One region of the Shewanella marisflavi genome, then DNA from elsewhere that is predicted to be linked to it. Evidence: predicted binding sites of a transcription regulator. Region 1 holds the regulator's gene; each other region holds the start of a gene.
What was found. The regulator MetJ, encoded in region 1, represses methionine synthesis genes. The targets are predictions, from matches to a motif close to TAGACGTCTAGACGTCTA.
Positions count from the first base shown of each region.

Region 2: a site for MetJ is predicted at 2,522-2,539, ahead of metK (methionine adenosyltransferase). Genes of this name have one in related genera too.
Region 3: a site for MetJ is predicted at 2,111-2,128, ahead of msrA (peptide-methionine (S)-S-oxide reductase MsrA). Genes of this name have one in related genera too.

Region 1 is NZ_CP022272.1:551,088-555,519, forward strand. Features, by position in the region: gene CFF01_RS02470 (conjugal transfer protein TraF) at 141-1,337, shown strand; gene CFF01_RS02475 (sulfite exporter TauE/SafE family protein) at 1,389-2,129, opposite strand; gene metJ (met regulon transcriptional regulator MetJ) at 2,207-2,521, opposite strand; gene metB (cystathionine gamma-synthase) at 2,745-3,911, shown strand; gene CFF01_RS02490 (bifunctional aspartate kinase/homoserine dehydrogenase II) at 3,931-4,432, shown strand, end outside.
Region 2 is NZ_CP022272.1:807,103-811,534, reverse strand. Features, by position in the region: gene tkt (transketolase) at 125-2,119, opposite strand; gene metK (methionine adenosyltransferase) at 2,584-3,735, shown strand; gene CFF01_RS03620 (flavin reductase family protein) at 3,836-4,432, opposite strand, start outside.
Region 3 is NZ_CP022272.1:2,218,759-2,223,190, forward strand. Features, by position in the region: gene CFF01_RS09720 (thiamine pyrophosphate-dependent dehydrogenase E1 component subunit alpha) at 1-676, opposite strand, end outside; gene astE (succinylglutamate desuccinylase) at 860-1,888, opposite strand; gene msrA (peptide-methionine (S)-S-oxide reductase MsrA) at 2,168-2,647, shown strand; gene CFF01_RS09735 (Fis family transcriptional regulator) at 2,729-3,088, opposite strand; gene pgm (phosphoglucomutase (alpha-D-glucose-1,6-bisphosphate-dependent)) at 3,175-4,432, opposite strand, start outside.

The sequences.
Region 1 (4,432 bases):
GCTTGGGGCTAAAAAGGGGTGAAAAAAATTATCAAATTGTCCTGTTTTGCAGTCACTGTTTTGAGGGCATGGTCTATCTTTAAATACAGCTTGGTCAGTTTTTTAGAGCAAGTACAAGAATAATGAATGGGGTGAATGATATGAAATACCTTAGCTTGGCTATTGCGGTGTTATTGTCTTGCCATGTCTCTGTGGCGTCTGCTGCTTCTCTCTATAGCGAGGCTAGGAGCGATGCCATGGGCGGAACCGGGGTTGCGGCATCTAACCGCGAAGGTGCCGCCTTTATCAACCCTGCTCTGTTAGCTATTCATGCTCCTAAGTACTCTAGTGGTGCCGTGATGATACCGGCTTTGGGGGCCGAAGTGGGCAGCCTCGATGACCTCATTGACAAGTTTGACGCTCTGCAGGATTCCTATGACGGCCTTGAAGCCGCCATCGATGCCGGTGACGTGACGGGCATAAGCAACTATCGAGATCTGCTGATTTCCGATCTAGAGGCACTCGATGGCGAGAACGCTTACGCCAAGGTGGGACTGGGTTTTTCTGTGGTGCTGCCGACTAAGCGTATGCCCATGTCGATTTTCTATAAGACATATATAGATGTGGCGAGCGTGGCAGTGATAGAGCAGAGCGATATCGATTCCTTGACGAATCTGGATCCCAACAATCCTCCAGAGGTGACAGATTTAGACTCACAGGGCGCCGTGGTGGCGGGGGCTATTTCAGACCTTGGGCTTGCCTTGAGCTTTCCACTCTCGATAGTCAATATGCCGATAGCGGTGGGGATTTCTCCCAAGCTTCAGCGTATAGATACCTATAACTATGTGGTCAGTGCTAATAACTACGATGTCGATGACTTTGACGACAACAAGTATCGCAACGATGAAAGCGTGTTTAACTTGGATATCGGCGTGGCCATGCAGCCCATAGAAGGCTTAACTCTGGGCCTATCTGGACGCAACTTGGTGAGTCAGAAGCTCGATACCGTTGAGACCTTGGGGCGTCAGTTTACCTATCGCATCGAGGCCTTATACACCTTAGGTGTTGCCTATGATTGGGATAAGTTCAGTTTGACGTCCGATGTGGATCTCAATGGTCATAAGCGCTTTGACGAGCTGGGTGAAACACAATATTGGCGCATAGGTGGTGAAATGAGAGCCACAGATTGGTTTGCGCTGCGTTTGGGTTATCGCCACGATATGAAAGATACCAGTAGTAACCTCTATAGCTTAGGTACGGGCTTTACCATAGGGCGCTTCTTTAACTTAGATCTTACCGGTTTAGTGGGCAGTGACGATGCCTTTGGCGGCGTGATTCAAACTTCTTATCATTTTTAGCCTAAGGTAGCGATAATCGAAAAGCCGGCAATATTGCCGGCTTTTTCTATTTTATAGCAGACTCGTTATCGACTTGGCGGCCAATAGGATAGCACTCAGGCTACAGAGGATAAGCGTCATCATACGGGTCTTTTGTTTGTCTATGCGTCCGACGAGTCGGTTTGCCATCAGATAACCAAGCAGCACTGAGGGCAGTAGTAAGGCCGAGGAGTAAAAGTGTTGCGGGGTAAGCAGCCCTGTCAGCCCTAAGATCACCATGGCGATGGCGGAACTGAAGATAAAGAAGGCCGACAATGCAGCGCGAAACTGCTTGGCATCTTTGCCCGAGAGTAAGATAGCCAATGGCGGACCGCCGATGGCAGCTATGTTGCCGAAGATCCCCGAGATCACGCCAGCGCTAAAGAGAGAACGTCGATTGACCACCAGGCTAACCCTGAGCAGGCTCAGCACTACGGCAATTGCGACAATGATGGAGATTGTGAGTCCTAAGATAGCTTGTGGGGCGAACAAGAGTAAACCAGCGCCGATAAATCCACCTGGGATTCGACCGAGCAAGGCGTATTGCAGCCCATTAAACTCCAAGGCGCCGCGTTCACGAAATAGGGTCAATAGGGCGATAGAGAAACCCATTAAAATCACGGGCGCCGGAACCAATGAGGGCTCGATAAGATAAAGTAACGGTGAGGCTACTATCGCCATGCCAAAGCCGATAAGGCTCTGGGTGAGAGCGCCGACAAAGACGATAAGCGAGGCGAGCGCCAAGATCTGTGGATCGAGCGGAAGTGCAGGCACAGGGATAGTCCAGACTAAGTGTGAAAACTAAAGAGGGATCGCCTAGCGATCCCTCTGTCGATTAGTGTGTGGCCGTGTTATTCCATCTCTTCCCACTCAATGCCCATTTCGGTCATTAGGCGTTTTACCTCTGCTGGAATGCTGTCGGGTTTATCTTTAGACAGGTCATCATCGTGCGGCAGTGGCTGGCCAGTATAGGCATGTAAGAAAGCTTCGCAGAGTAACTCACTATTGGTGGCGTGACGTAAGTTATTGACCTGGCGCCGAGTGCGCTCATCGGTTAATACCTTAAGCACCTTTAGAGGAATAGATACAGTGATCTTCTTTACCTGCTCATTCTTCTTACCATGTTCAGCATAGGGGCTGATATAATCGCCATTCCACTCAGTCATTGACTCACCTGTAAATTCTCAAATTCGGTGCAGATTTTAAACCCTTACAAAATACAGTCAAATTATTGCCTCTAATTTTTGGTAATTGCAAATAGATTTCTAAATGTTTGGACGTCTAAACGTCTAAAGTTGTTGACGCTACCCGTTGGCTTAGGTACATTTAGACGTCCAGACATCTCTTTTGCCAGAGGTCTCTGCCCAGATTCGAATTGAGGAGTTGAAGATGACAGAGCGTAAACTAGCCACCGCCGCCGTAAGACAAGGCATAGAGTCAGACACTCAGCATGGTGCCGTGGTGCCGCCTATCTATCTGTCGACAAATTACTCGTTTGAAGGGCATCAACAGCCGCGGGCATTCGATTATAGTCGTTCGGGCAATCCTACTCGCTCAATCTTGGGCGATGCAATTGCCGAGTTGGAAAAAGGGGCTACAGGCGTGATCACCTGCACCGGCATGGCAGCCATCACTCTTGTGACCAGCCTGTTGGGGCCTGAGGATCTCTTGGTGGTGCCCCATGACTGTTATGGCGGCAGCTATCGACTCTTTACCAACCTCGCGAAGAAGGGGGCCTTTAAGTTAGCCGTAGTGGATCAAACCGATGATGTCGCGTTACGCCAAGCGCTATCACAAGCGCCTAAGATGGTGTGGCTTGAGACACCTTCTAACCCGCTGCTGAGGGTGGTCGATATTGAAGCCATTGCACAGGCGAGCCATCAGGTTGGGGCACAGGTTGTAGTGGATAACACCTTCTTGTCTCCCATCTTGCAGCAACCTTTGTTGCTCGGCGCCGACATAGTGGTGCACTCGACCACCAAATATATTAACGGCCACAGCGATGTTGTCGGCGGCGCCGTGGTGGCCAAAGAACCTGAGGTCGGCGAGTTACTGCACTGGTGGTCTAATACTTTGGGGCTGACCGGTTCGGCTTTTGACAGCTACCTGACCCTGAGGGGATTAAGAACTCTCTCGGTGCGTATTCGTGAACATCAGGCCAACGCCCAGAAGGTTTTGGCCCTGCTTTGTGACCACAAGGCGGTAGAAAAAGTGTATTATCCGGGCCTTGTCGAGCATCCTGGCCATGAAATTGCGGCTAGACAGCAGAAGGGCTTCGGCGCAATGCTCAGTTTTGAGTTAAAAGGCGGTGAATCGGCACTCGTTGCCTTCTTAGATGCGTTACAATACTTCTCGGTAGCCGAGAGTCTGGGGGGCGTGGAGAGTCTGGTGGCAGTACCTGCGACTATGACCCACAGAGCGATGGACCCAGAGGCGCGTCGCGAAGCGGGTGTAAAAGATACCCTGATCCGCTTGTCTGTAGGGATTGAAGATGGTGAGGATCTGGTGGCAGATATACTCGCCGGTTTAGAAGCGGCTATCGCGGTAAGTAGTTAAAGGGTTTGAGGAGCATAAAATGACACGATGTCATTTGCATAAATTTGGTGGTTCTAGTTTAGCGGATGCAGATTGTTACCGCCGCGTCGCTCACATTTTACTGACTCATGGCCACAGCGATGATTTGATCGTGGTGTCGGCTGCGGGTAAGAGTACCAATTTTTTATACCGCTTGCTGGAGCTGTGTGACTCAAATCAGCTATGGCAAGAGGAGTTACAGGTGCTGGTGAGTTACCAGCAAAACCTGATTGAACAGTTGCTCTCCAACGAGCAGGCCCGTAGCCTCAGAGAGCGCCTGTCGACCGACAAGTCGCAGCTGAGTAGCCTGCTGTCGCTGGATGAACTGAACGACTATCAACGTAACCAGGTAGTAAGTTTCGGCGAGCGTTGGTCTTCGCGTCTGCTGGCGGCGCTGCTGAGAGAATCTGGCGTGGCCGCATCGGATGTCGATGCCCGTACCCTGCTGGTAGCCGATGAAGGCGCCGTGCCGCAGATCCGCATAGGCGAGTCGAGACAAAGAG
Region 2 (4,432 bases), 260 kb from region 1:
TACTCCTAACACCGTCCTGAGATAGGCATTCCTGAATGCGACAACGGCCTATCGTTATCGATAAGCCGGGTCATCATGGCATAGAGCAACTGCTTGCCCTATGCCTTTTGGGTGGCACTAGGCCTTATAAAATGGCGTTTGCCTTGGCTACAACATTGTCAACGGTGAAACCGAAGTGCTTCATCAGATCGCCGCCTGGTGCAGACTCACCGAAGGTGGTCATGCCCACAACCGCGCCGTCGAAACCAACATACTTGTGCCAGTAATCCACGTGAGCCGCTTCAATAGCCACACGCTTAGTAACAGACTTAGGCAATACAGACTCTTTGTAAGCCGCATCTTGTGCGTCGAACACGTCGGTCGATGGCAGAGACACTACACGTACCGCCTTACCTTGCTCGGTCAGCGCCTTGGCTGAATCCAGTGCTAACTGCATCTCGCTACCGGTTGCGATCAGGATAAGATCTGGCGTACCGGCACAGTCTTGCATCACGTAACCACCCTTGGCGATGTTAGCCAGTTGCTCATCGGTGCGTGCCTGTGCAGGCAGACCTTGACGGCTGAAGATCAGAGAGGTCGGCGCCTTACGACGTTCGATAGCCATCTTCCAAGCCACAGCCGTTTCAGCCGCATCACATGGACGCCATACCATCATGTTTGGTGTCATGCGCAGGTTAGCCAGCTGCTCAACCGGTTGGTGAGTCGGGCCATCTTCACCCTGACCGATAGAGTCATGGGTGTAAACGAAGATGTTTTGAATGCCCATCAGCGCTGACATACGTACCGCGTTACGTGCATACTCCATGAACATCATGAAGGTTGCGCCATAGTTGATGAAACCACCGTGCAGCGAGATACCGTTCATGATGCCGCTCATGCCGAATTCACGTACACCGTAGTAGATGTAGTTACCCGCTGGATCTTCCTGAATGCCCTTAGAACCAGACCATAGAGTCAGGTTAGAACCTGCCAGGTCAGCCGAACCGCCGAGCAGTTCAGGTAGGATGGCACCGAAGGCACCGATAGCGTTTTGTGACGCCTTACGGCTAGCAATGCTTTCGCCCTTCTCTTGACACTCTTTGATGAATGCCTGTGCTTTTTCTTCGAAATCGGCTGGCAGTTCACCAGTGATCACGCGGCGCTTATATTCTGCAGCCAGTTCTGGGTAGGCAGCCTCGTAAGCGGCCAGCTTCTCATTCCAGGCAGACTCGTTAGCCGCGCCCACTTCTTTAGCATCCCAACCTGCATAAACGTTTTCTGGGATCTCGAACGGTGCGTGCTCCCAACCCAGGAACTCACGTGCCGCGGCAATTTCCGCATCACCCAGTGGCGCGCCGTGACAGTCGTGGCTACCAGACTTGTTTGGCGAACCGAAACCGATAACCGTTTTGCAGCAGATCATGCTTGGCTTGTCGGTAACTGACTTAGCCTCTTCGATAGCCGCGCGAATCGCGTCGCTGTCATGACCATCAACACCGGCGATCACATGCCAGCCGTAAGATTCGAAACGCTTAGCCGTGTCGTCAGTAAACCAGCCCTCAACATGACCATCGATAGAGATACCGTTGTCATCCCAAAACGCAATCAGCTTGCCAAGACCTAGTGTGCCCGCCAGTGAACATGCTTCGTGAGAGATACCTTCCATCAGACAGCCATCGCCCAGGAAGCAGTAGGTGAAGTGATCGACGATATCATGACCCGGGCGGTTAAATTGCGCCGCCAGTGTCTTCTCGGCAATCGCCATACCCACGGCGTTGCTGATACCTGCGCCTAGAGGACCTGTGGTGGTTTCAACACCTGGGGTGTAACCATATTCTGGGTGACCCGGCGTCTTAGAATGCAATTGACGGAAGCTCTTCAGCTCTTCGATTGGCAATGCATAACCTGTTAGGTGCAGCAGAGAGTAAATCAGCATTGAACCGTGACCGTTAGATAGGATGAAACGATCGCGATCGACCCACTCTGGGTTATTCGGGTTGTGCTTAAGGAAGTCATTCCAAAGCACTTCAGCGATATCAGCCATTCCCATTGGGGCACCTGGGTGACCAGAGTTGGCTTTTTGAACGGCATCCATACTTAACACACGGATAGCGTTTGCGAGTTCTTTACGAGATGACATGCTCTCTCCTGCTGATTTTATGTTGGGGATTTTGCGGGCAATAATTGGGGGCATATTTTCCCCTACTCGCGGATGGGACGCAAATAAAATTCACCGATTCCCTTAGATTAAATCCATATAGCCGCTAATTTCCCCCACCTAGGGTCCGCCGCTATTTACCCTTTACTGGGGCTAACGGAATAAGATTGACCACACCAAGCCAGGCAGATTTGATCACCCGCGCAATCTCGCCCGTATCGAAATAAGATAGTTTAAAGTTAGATAAAGCAACTAAAGGCTATAAATAACATAACCTTAGACAACAAAAATAGATTAACTCATCCCAGGCATTAGAATATTTACCCGGTTTTACTCCACAATTTTTACTGAAAAGGGTGTTATCCGATCTGATTTCCACTAAAATGGCCGTCTAGATGTAGATACTTCTACACATTCAAATTGTTTAAAGACGAGATTTTTCCATTATGGCAAAGCACTTGTTTACCTCTGAGTCGGTCTCAGAAGGTCATCCAGATAAAATCGCCGATCAAATTTCTGATGCGGTACTCGACGCGATCTTAGAGCAAGATCCAAAGGCACGTGTTGCGTGCGAAACATACGTCAAAACCGGAATGGTGATGGTAGGTGGCGAGGTGACCACTTCTGCATGGGTTGATATCGAAGAGCTAACCCGTAAGACGGTTCGCGAGATCGGTTACACCCACTCAGACATGGGCTTCGATGCCGACTCTTGTGCGGTACTGAACGCCATTGGTAAGCAATCACCTGACATCAACCAAGGTGTTGATCGCGCCGATCCTAAAGAGCAAGGCGCAGGTGACCAAGGTTTGATGTTTGGTTATGCCAGCAACGAAACCGACGTACTCATGCCAGCCCCTATCACCTATGCACATGCATTGGTGAAGCGTCAGTCTGAAGTACGTAAAGACAACACCCTGCCTTGGTTGCGTCCAGATGCCAAGAGCCAGGTGACGTTCGCCTACGAAGACAACAAGATCGTCGGCATCGACGCGGTGGTACTCTCTACTCAGCATTGTGACAGTGTTAAGCAAGCTGATTTGATCGAAGGCGTGATGGAAACCATCATCAAGCCTGTACTACCAGCACAGTGGTTGAACAAAGAGACCAAGTTCTTCATCAACCCAACTGGTCGTTTCGTTATCGGTGGCCCTATGGGCGACTGTGGCCTGACAGGTCGTAAGATCATCGTTGATACCTACGGCGGCATGGCTCGTCACGGCGGCGGCGCTTTCTCGGGTAAAGACCCGTCAAAAGTTGACCGCAGCGCGGCCTATGCGGCTCGTTATGTAGCCAAGAACATAGTCGCTGCTGGTCTGGCAGATCGCTGTGAGATTCAAGTTTCTTACGCTATCGGTGTGGCAGAGCCAACCTCTATCAGCGTTGAAACCTTCGGTACCGGTAAGGTGTCAGAAGAGGTGTTAATCGGCTTAGTACGTCAGCACTTCGACCTGCGCCCATACGGCCTGACCGAGATGCTTGATCTGGCGCGTCCTATCTACAAGGCAACCGCTGCTTACGGTCACTTCGGTCGTAACGAGTTCCCTTGGGAGCGCACCGACAAAGCTGAAGCGCTGCGCGCAGACGCTAAGCTGTAATTCGCTTTAATAAAAAAACCGCCTACATGGCGGTTTTTTTATGTCGGTACTCGCGTAATTCCCCCCTGCTGACCGCTTCTCACCTTTATCAGCGCAGCCGCTAATCGATAAGCGTTGATGGCTTACCTGGCTTTGCATAACTGAGCCTGCCTAACCGCTCGGTGCGGTGATAACAATCAAGCCCTGATACACAAACGCTATTGAGCTGCTCGATATCGATGCTGCCATCATTTTTGAGCGCCACATCATCAAGCAATATATCGGTAATACTGCCAATCACCAGCAAGGTTTGATTCAGTTCGATCCTCTGATAGCTCTCGAGCTTAACGCCGTACTTTAATCGGCTTTGGGCCACAAAGGGCGCCTGCACCTCCTGATAATACTCTGGAGTTAACCCGACCTCTGCAAACTCACACTGCTGCGGCTCATAGCGAGCAGATGCTTGATGAGCCTGTTGCCAAATATCACTATTGACCTGATTAATGGTATAGCTGCCCGTAGCGATAATATTACTCAAGGTATCTCGCGCCACTGAGTTAGGCCGACTGATAAATCCGACTAAGGCTGGGTCTGCGCCTAAGTGAAACACAGAACTGACAATGGCTAAGTTGGTTTGCCCCGACTCATTGATAGTGCCTATGAGATTGGCACTCTTAAAGCCAGACAAACTATTGACCAGATGCGCTCGATAACGCTG
Region 3 (4,432 bases), 1.7 Mb from region 1:
GCTCGTTGGTAGGGGTCGAGATTGCATAGCCATTGTTACGGCAAAAGAAGATGGTGGGCGAGTTAAGCACCGCCGCCATGTTTAAACCGGCATGAAAATCGCCTTCCGAGGCAGCACCTTCGCCAAAATAGCAGATGGCAACATTGCGCTTGCCCTGCATCTTGAGGCTATAACCCACACCCGTTGCTTGAGGGATCTGTGTGGCCAGCGGCGATGAGATAGTCTGGTAATTAAGCGCTTCACTACCATAGTGAATAGGCATTTGGCGCCCTTTACCCAGATCTTTCTCATTGCTGAACATCTGGTTCATAAACTGTTCAGTGGTAAAGCCACGGTAGCGGATGGCCGCATGCTCACGATACTGAGCCAAGATCACATCGTCTTGCTCTAAGGCAGCGACACTGCCAACTACGGCGGCTTCTTCCCCGGTGCAGGTCATATAGAAGCTGATCCGTCCCTGACGTTGCGCGGCTAACATCCGCTCGTCTAACACCCGTGTAAACACACAGGTGTCATAAATTTTGGCAGCCAAAGCCTGATCGATCACAGGTAACACAGCATTTTCGAAGGTGGTACCATCGGCTTGGAGGATCTTCAAGATCGGGATCGATAATGAGTCCTTATCGAGAAAACTGACGCGATGGACAGTCTCTGTATTGCTCGTTGCGTTGCTCATACTATTCTCTTATCAGCTGAGTATTCTTGTTATCTGACTGTGAACACCCTAAGTTGTCCACTATTCTCTTTTATGACGCGGCCTTAAAGTTACGTTAACGTAAACTACCTAGCAAGTTAAAGCCTCCTTGTGCTGTCAACTAGCTAGCTTGCCTCATGTATCGCTAGCTTTACAAGCCGTACACTAAACCACGCGATAATCTTTTGCTGGCACTAAACACAGCACAGTACGCTGACCAACGGGTACATTGGCGTTAGGGAAAACGATAGACTCGGCGTCTGCCTCGACCTTAATTTCAGTCCCTCCCTCTTTTGCTAATATATAACCCTTTGGAAAAGCAGTAAAATTCTCTACATCACCCGAAAAGGTAAAACTAAAATCATCAAAATGCTTGTTGATTGAACGATTCACCTGATATAGATTCACCTGGCTTTCATCAAACTCGCCAAGCTCTAAAGCCTTGCCCGTCACCAGGCGAGTAAGCATCTCTTTCACCTCGATAAAGCGAGTCATATCGTTCTGACCAAATGGCATTACCTTGCCCAGTTCAATTGTAAAGGCGTGGGCCTGATAACCGTGGGCAGAAAAATAGCTAAAGGTGGTCGTCGGCTCATGATGAAACAACACAGTTTTAATGCCGCAGGCGGCCAGAAACATGATCTGTTCGCCGCTATAGGGCTCCCCGTGGGGATAAGGATAGATGGCAAACTTCTCATGCTTGGAAGCGCGAATCGCGGTATGCAGATCGTAGTGGTAACGACTGCCGCCCTCTGGGCCGGCATTAAAGAAGCTGTCCACATACTGCTCTAGTTGTTTCGCGCGTTCACGCTCCTGATTGACTAGGCCTTCGCCTCTAGAATGTGCGCCGCTAAACAGGCGGTTGAGATTCTCTTCAACAAAACGAGTGCCGTTTAGAATGGCTGGCGGATTACCAATTAAGAACAGCACCCGGTGGCGGGTGATAAGTTTTTCAGACAGGAGCGCTGTGATCAGTTGATCACACAGCTCAATAGGTGCCGTTTCGTTGCCATGAACTGCTGATGAAAGCACGATACTCTTGGTCTCTGCATTAAGTTCAGTTAGCGGCTCAAACAGTATCACCCCTGTATCCCATACCGAGACTTGGGTGTGTTGCCCTAAGCAAAACTCAAAGGGGGCATTAAGGCCATGTGGGTTGTCTAGGGTCAATTGCAAAAAGTCTTTCGACAACATCAGGGTGTCTTGCACAGAAAACTCCTTTATTGCATCGCCGTGCCAGGTCACTTAAGTGGCCAAGTTAGCGGGGCGACTCCTTGGATTTATTAGCATTATTATCAACTGGCAAGCATAGTATCACTTAAGGGCGCCATCGGCCACGCGCGCCAATGCCAGCAACAAGATTTTCCTGGTTGCATTCGTTAATCAGATAATACAGAATAAGGCCGTCTAGCCATCTAAACGTTTAAACGGATACGCGAGATGGACACAGGTTTAATCAATAAGAGGTCATACATGGCACTAGCAACATTTGGCGCAGGCTGTTTCTGGGGTGTTGAGTATTTTTTCAAGCAAATAGACGGTGTTATTTCCGCCACCTGTGGCTATATGGGTGGTAAGGACAGCGCCACAAGCTATAAAGAAGTCAAAACTGGCACCACTGGCCATGCCGAGGTGGTCCAGGTAGAGTTTGATGAGACTAAGGTGAGCTTTGATGATCTGCTGGCCGTCTTTTGGAGCAACCACAATCCCACCACTTTGAATATGCAGGGCGGTGATATCGGCAGCCAATACCGCAGTGCGATCTTCTTCCACGATAAGATTCAAAAGGAGCAGGCAGAGGCTTCTAAACTTGCTCTGGCTCGCAGTGGCAAGTGGGGATTAAGGCCAATCGTAACCGAGATAGTGCCCGTGCAAACTTTCCACAAGGCCGAAGAGTATCATCAGAACTATCTGGAAAAGAATGATCTACCTAGCTGTCACCTAACCTATTAAGCTAGCTAGCCGACCTTTCTCAGGAGTCAGCACACAAAAACTGAGCGTTTAACTGAGCGTTTAATTAAGGCGCTCAGTTTTTTACTTTAAGCGTTTCGCCTTATGACCAGGGCCTTTACTAACGCATGCCTCTTCAGTATCAAGCTGTAACACACTGTCCAATTGCTTGGATGAAAGCTTTAGACCGCTTAGATCATTCAGACCGCTTAGGGCATCCGCTAGCATTATTTTGAGCTGTGTCTCTTGGCCAGCAGCCTTAAATTCAGCTAATGACGCTTTACTATCAAATACGCAGATAACCTTAAAGCTCGATGGAAAACGGCCATAATCAACCTGATGCGTTAGCCACTGAAATCCAGCAAAGCATTCCTTAGCCTCGACACACATCTGAGTCAACTGCTCACGAAGTGCCTTATCCCGTTTCTTATCGGTTTTCGTCATGCTTCTCCTCTTTATAACGACAAAAGCCAGTGAAACACTGGCTTTACCGGGGCTAAATTCAATACAGGCTATATTTTTAATACAGCCTAAGTTGATAGCAAGTGCTCTATCATCTGCTGCGCCTGTGCTAATACGCTTTCAAGATGATCGTCGCTAACAAAACTCTCACCATAAAGCTTAAACAGGGCTTCTGTCCCCGATGGCCGCGCGGCAAACCAGGCGTTAGCGGTTACAACTTTCAAGCCGCCAATGGCTGCGCCATTACCTGGTGCGTGAGTTAGCACCTGCAGGATCTCATCATTTGCTAAGGTTGGGCTACCAAGATGGTAAGCCGGCACCCCTTCCGCGACCAATTGATTAAACTTGGCCTTACGCTTTGGGTTTACCGGAGAATCGATACGTTTATAAAAGCTTTCGCCATGGCGTTCAACCATCTCAGCGTAGAGCTGCGCAGGTGTGTTACCAGTTACCGCCAGGATCTCCGCTGACAGCAATGCCAAGATAAAACCATCTTTATCGGTACACCAGCTGCCACCGTCACGGCGTAAAAAGGCGGCGCCGGCACTCTCTTCGCCGCCAAAGGCAAAGCTGCCCTCGGCAAGACCGTCAACAAACCATTTAAAGCCCACAGGCACTTCACACAAACTGCGAGACTGCTCAATGCATACCTTATCTATCATGGCGCTGGAGACCAGTGTCTTACCTATCTTAAGGTCGGCCGACCATTGCGGGCGATGAGACAATAGATATTCGATGGCCACCGCCAGATAATGATTTGGGTTCATCAGCCCGCTACCCGGACAAACAATACCGTGTCTGTCGTAATCTGGGTCGTTACCGACGCAGATATCAAACTCATCCTGATGAGCTAGTAGCCCTGCCATCGCATAGGGTGATGAGCAATCCATGCGGATCTTGCCATCCTTATCCAGTGGCATAAATCCAAAGGTGGGATCGATACGATCATTGACTAAAGTAATATCCAGACCATACTGCTCTGCAATCTTGGCCCAGTAATGGATACCTGACCCACCTAAGGGGTCGACCCCGATACGTATGCCTGCATTTTTAATGGCCTGCATATCGATCACTTGCTCGAGATCCTTGACATAAGCAGCCATGAGATCCCGTGCTTCGATAAGGCTTGTGTTAATCGCAACCGAATATGCCAGTCGCTTTACCCCTTCGAGCTGTTTTGCCAAATAGTCATTGGCACGCTGCTCAACCCAAGCGGTGATCTGACCTTCTGCCGGGCCACCGTGGGGCGGATTGTACTTGATCCCCCCATCCTGAGGTGGATTATGGGAAGGTGTGATAATCAGACCGTCGGTGAGCTCTGCCCCC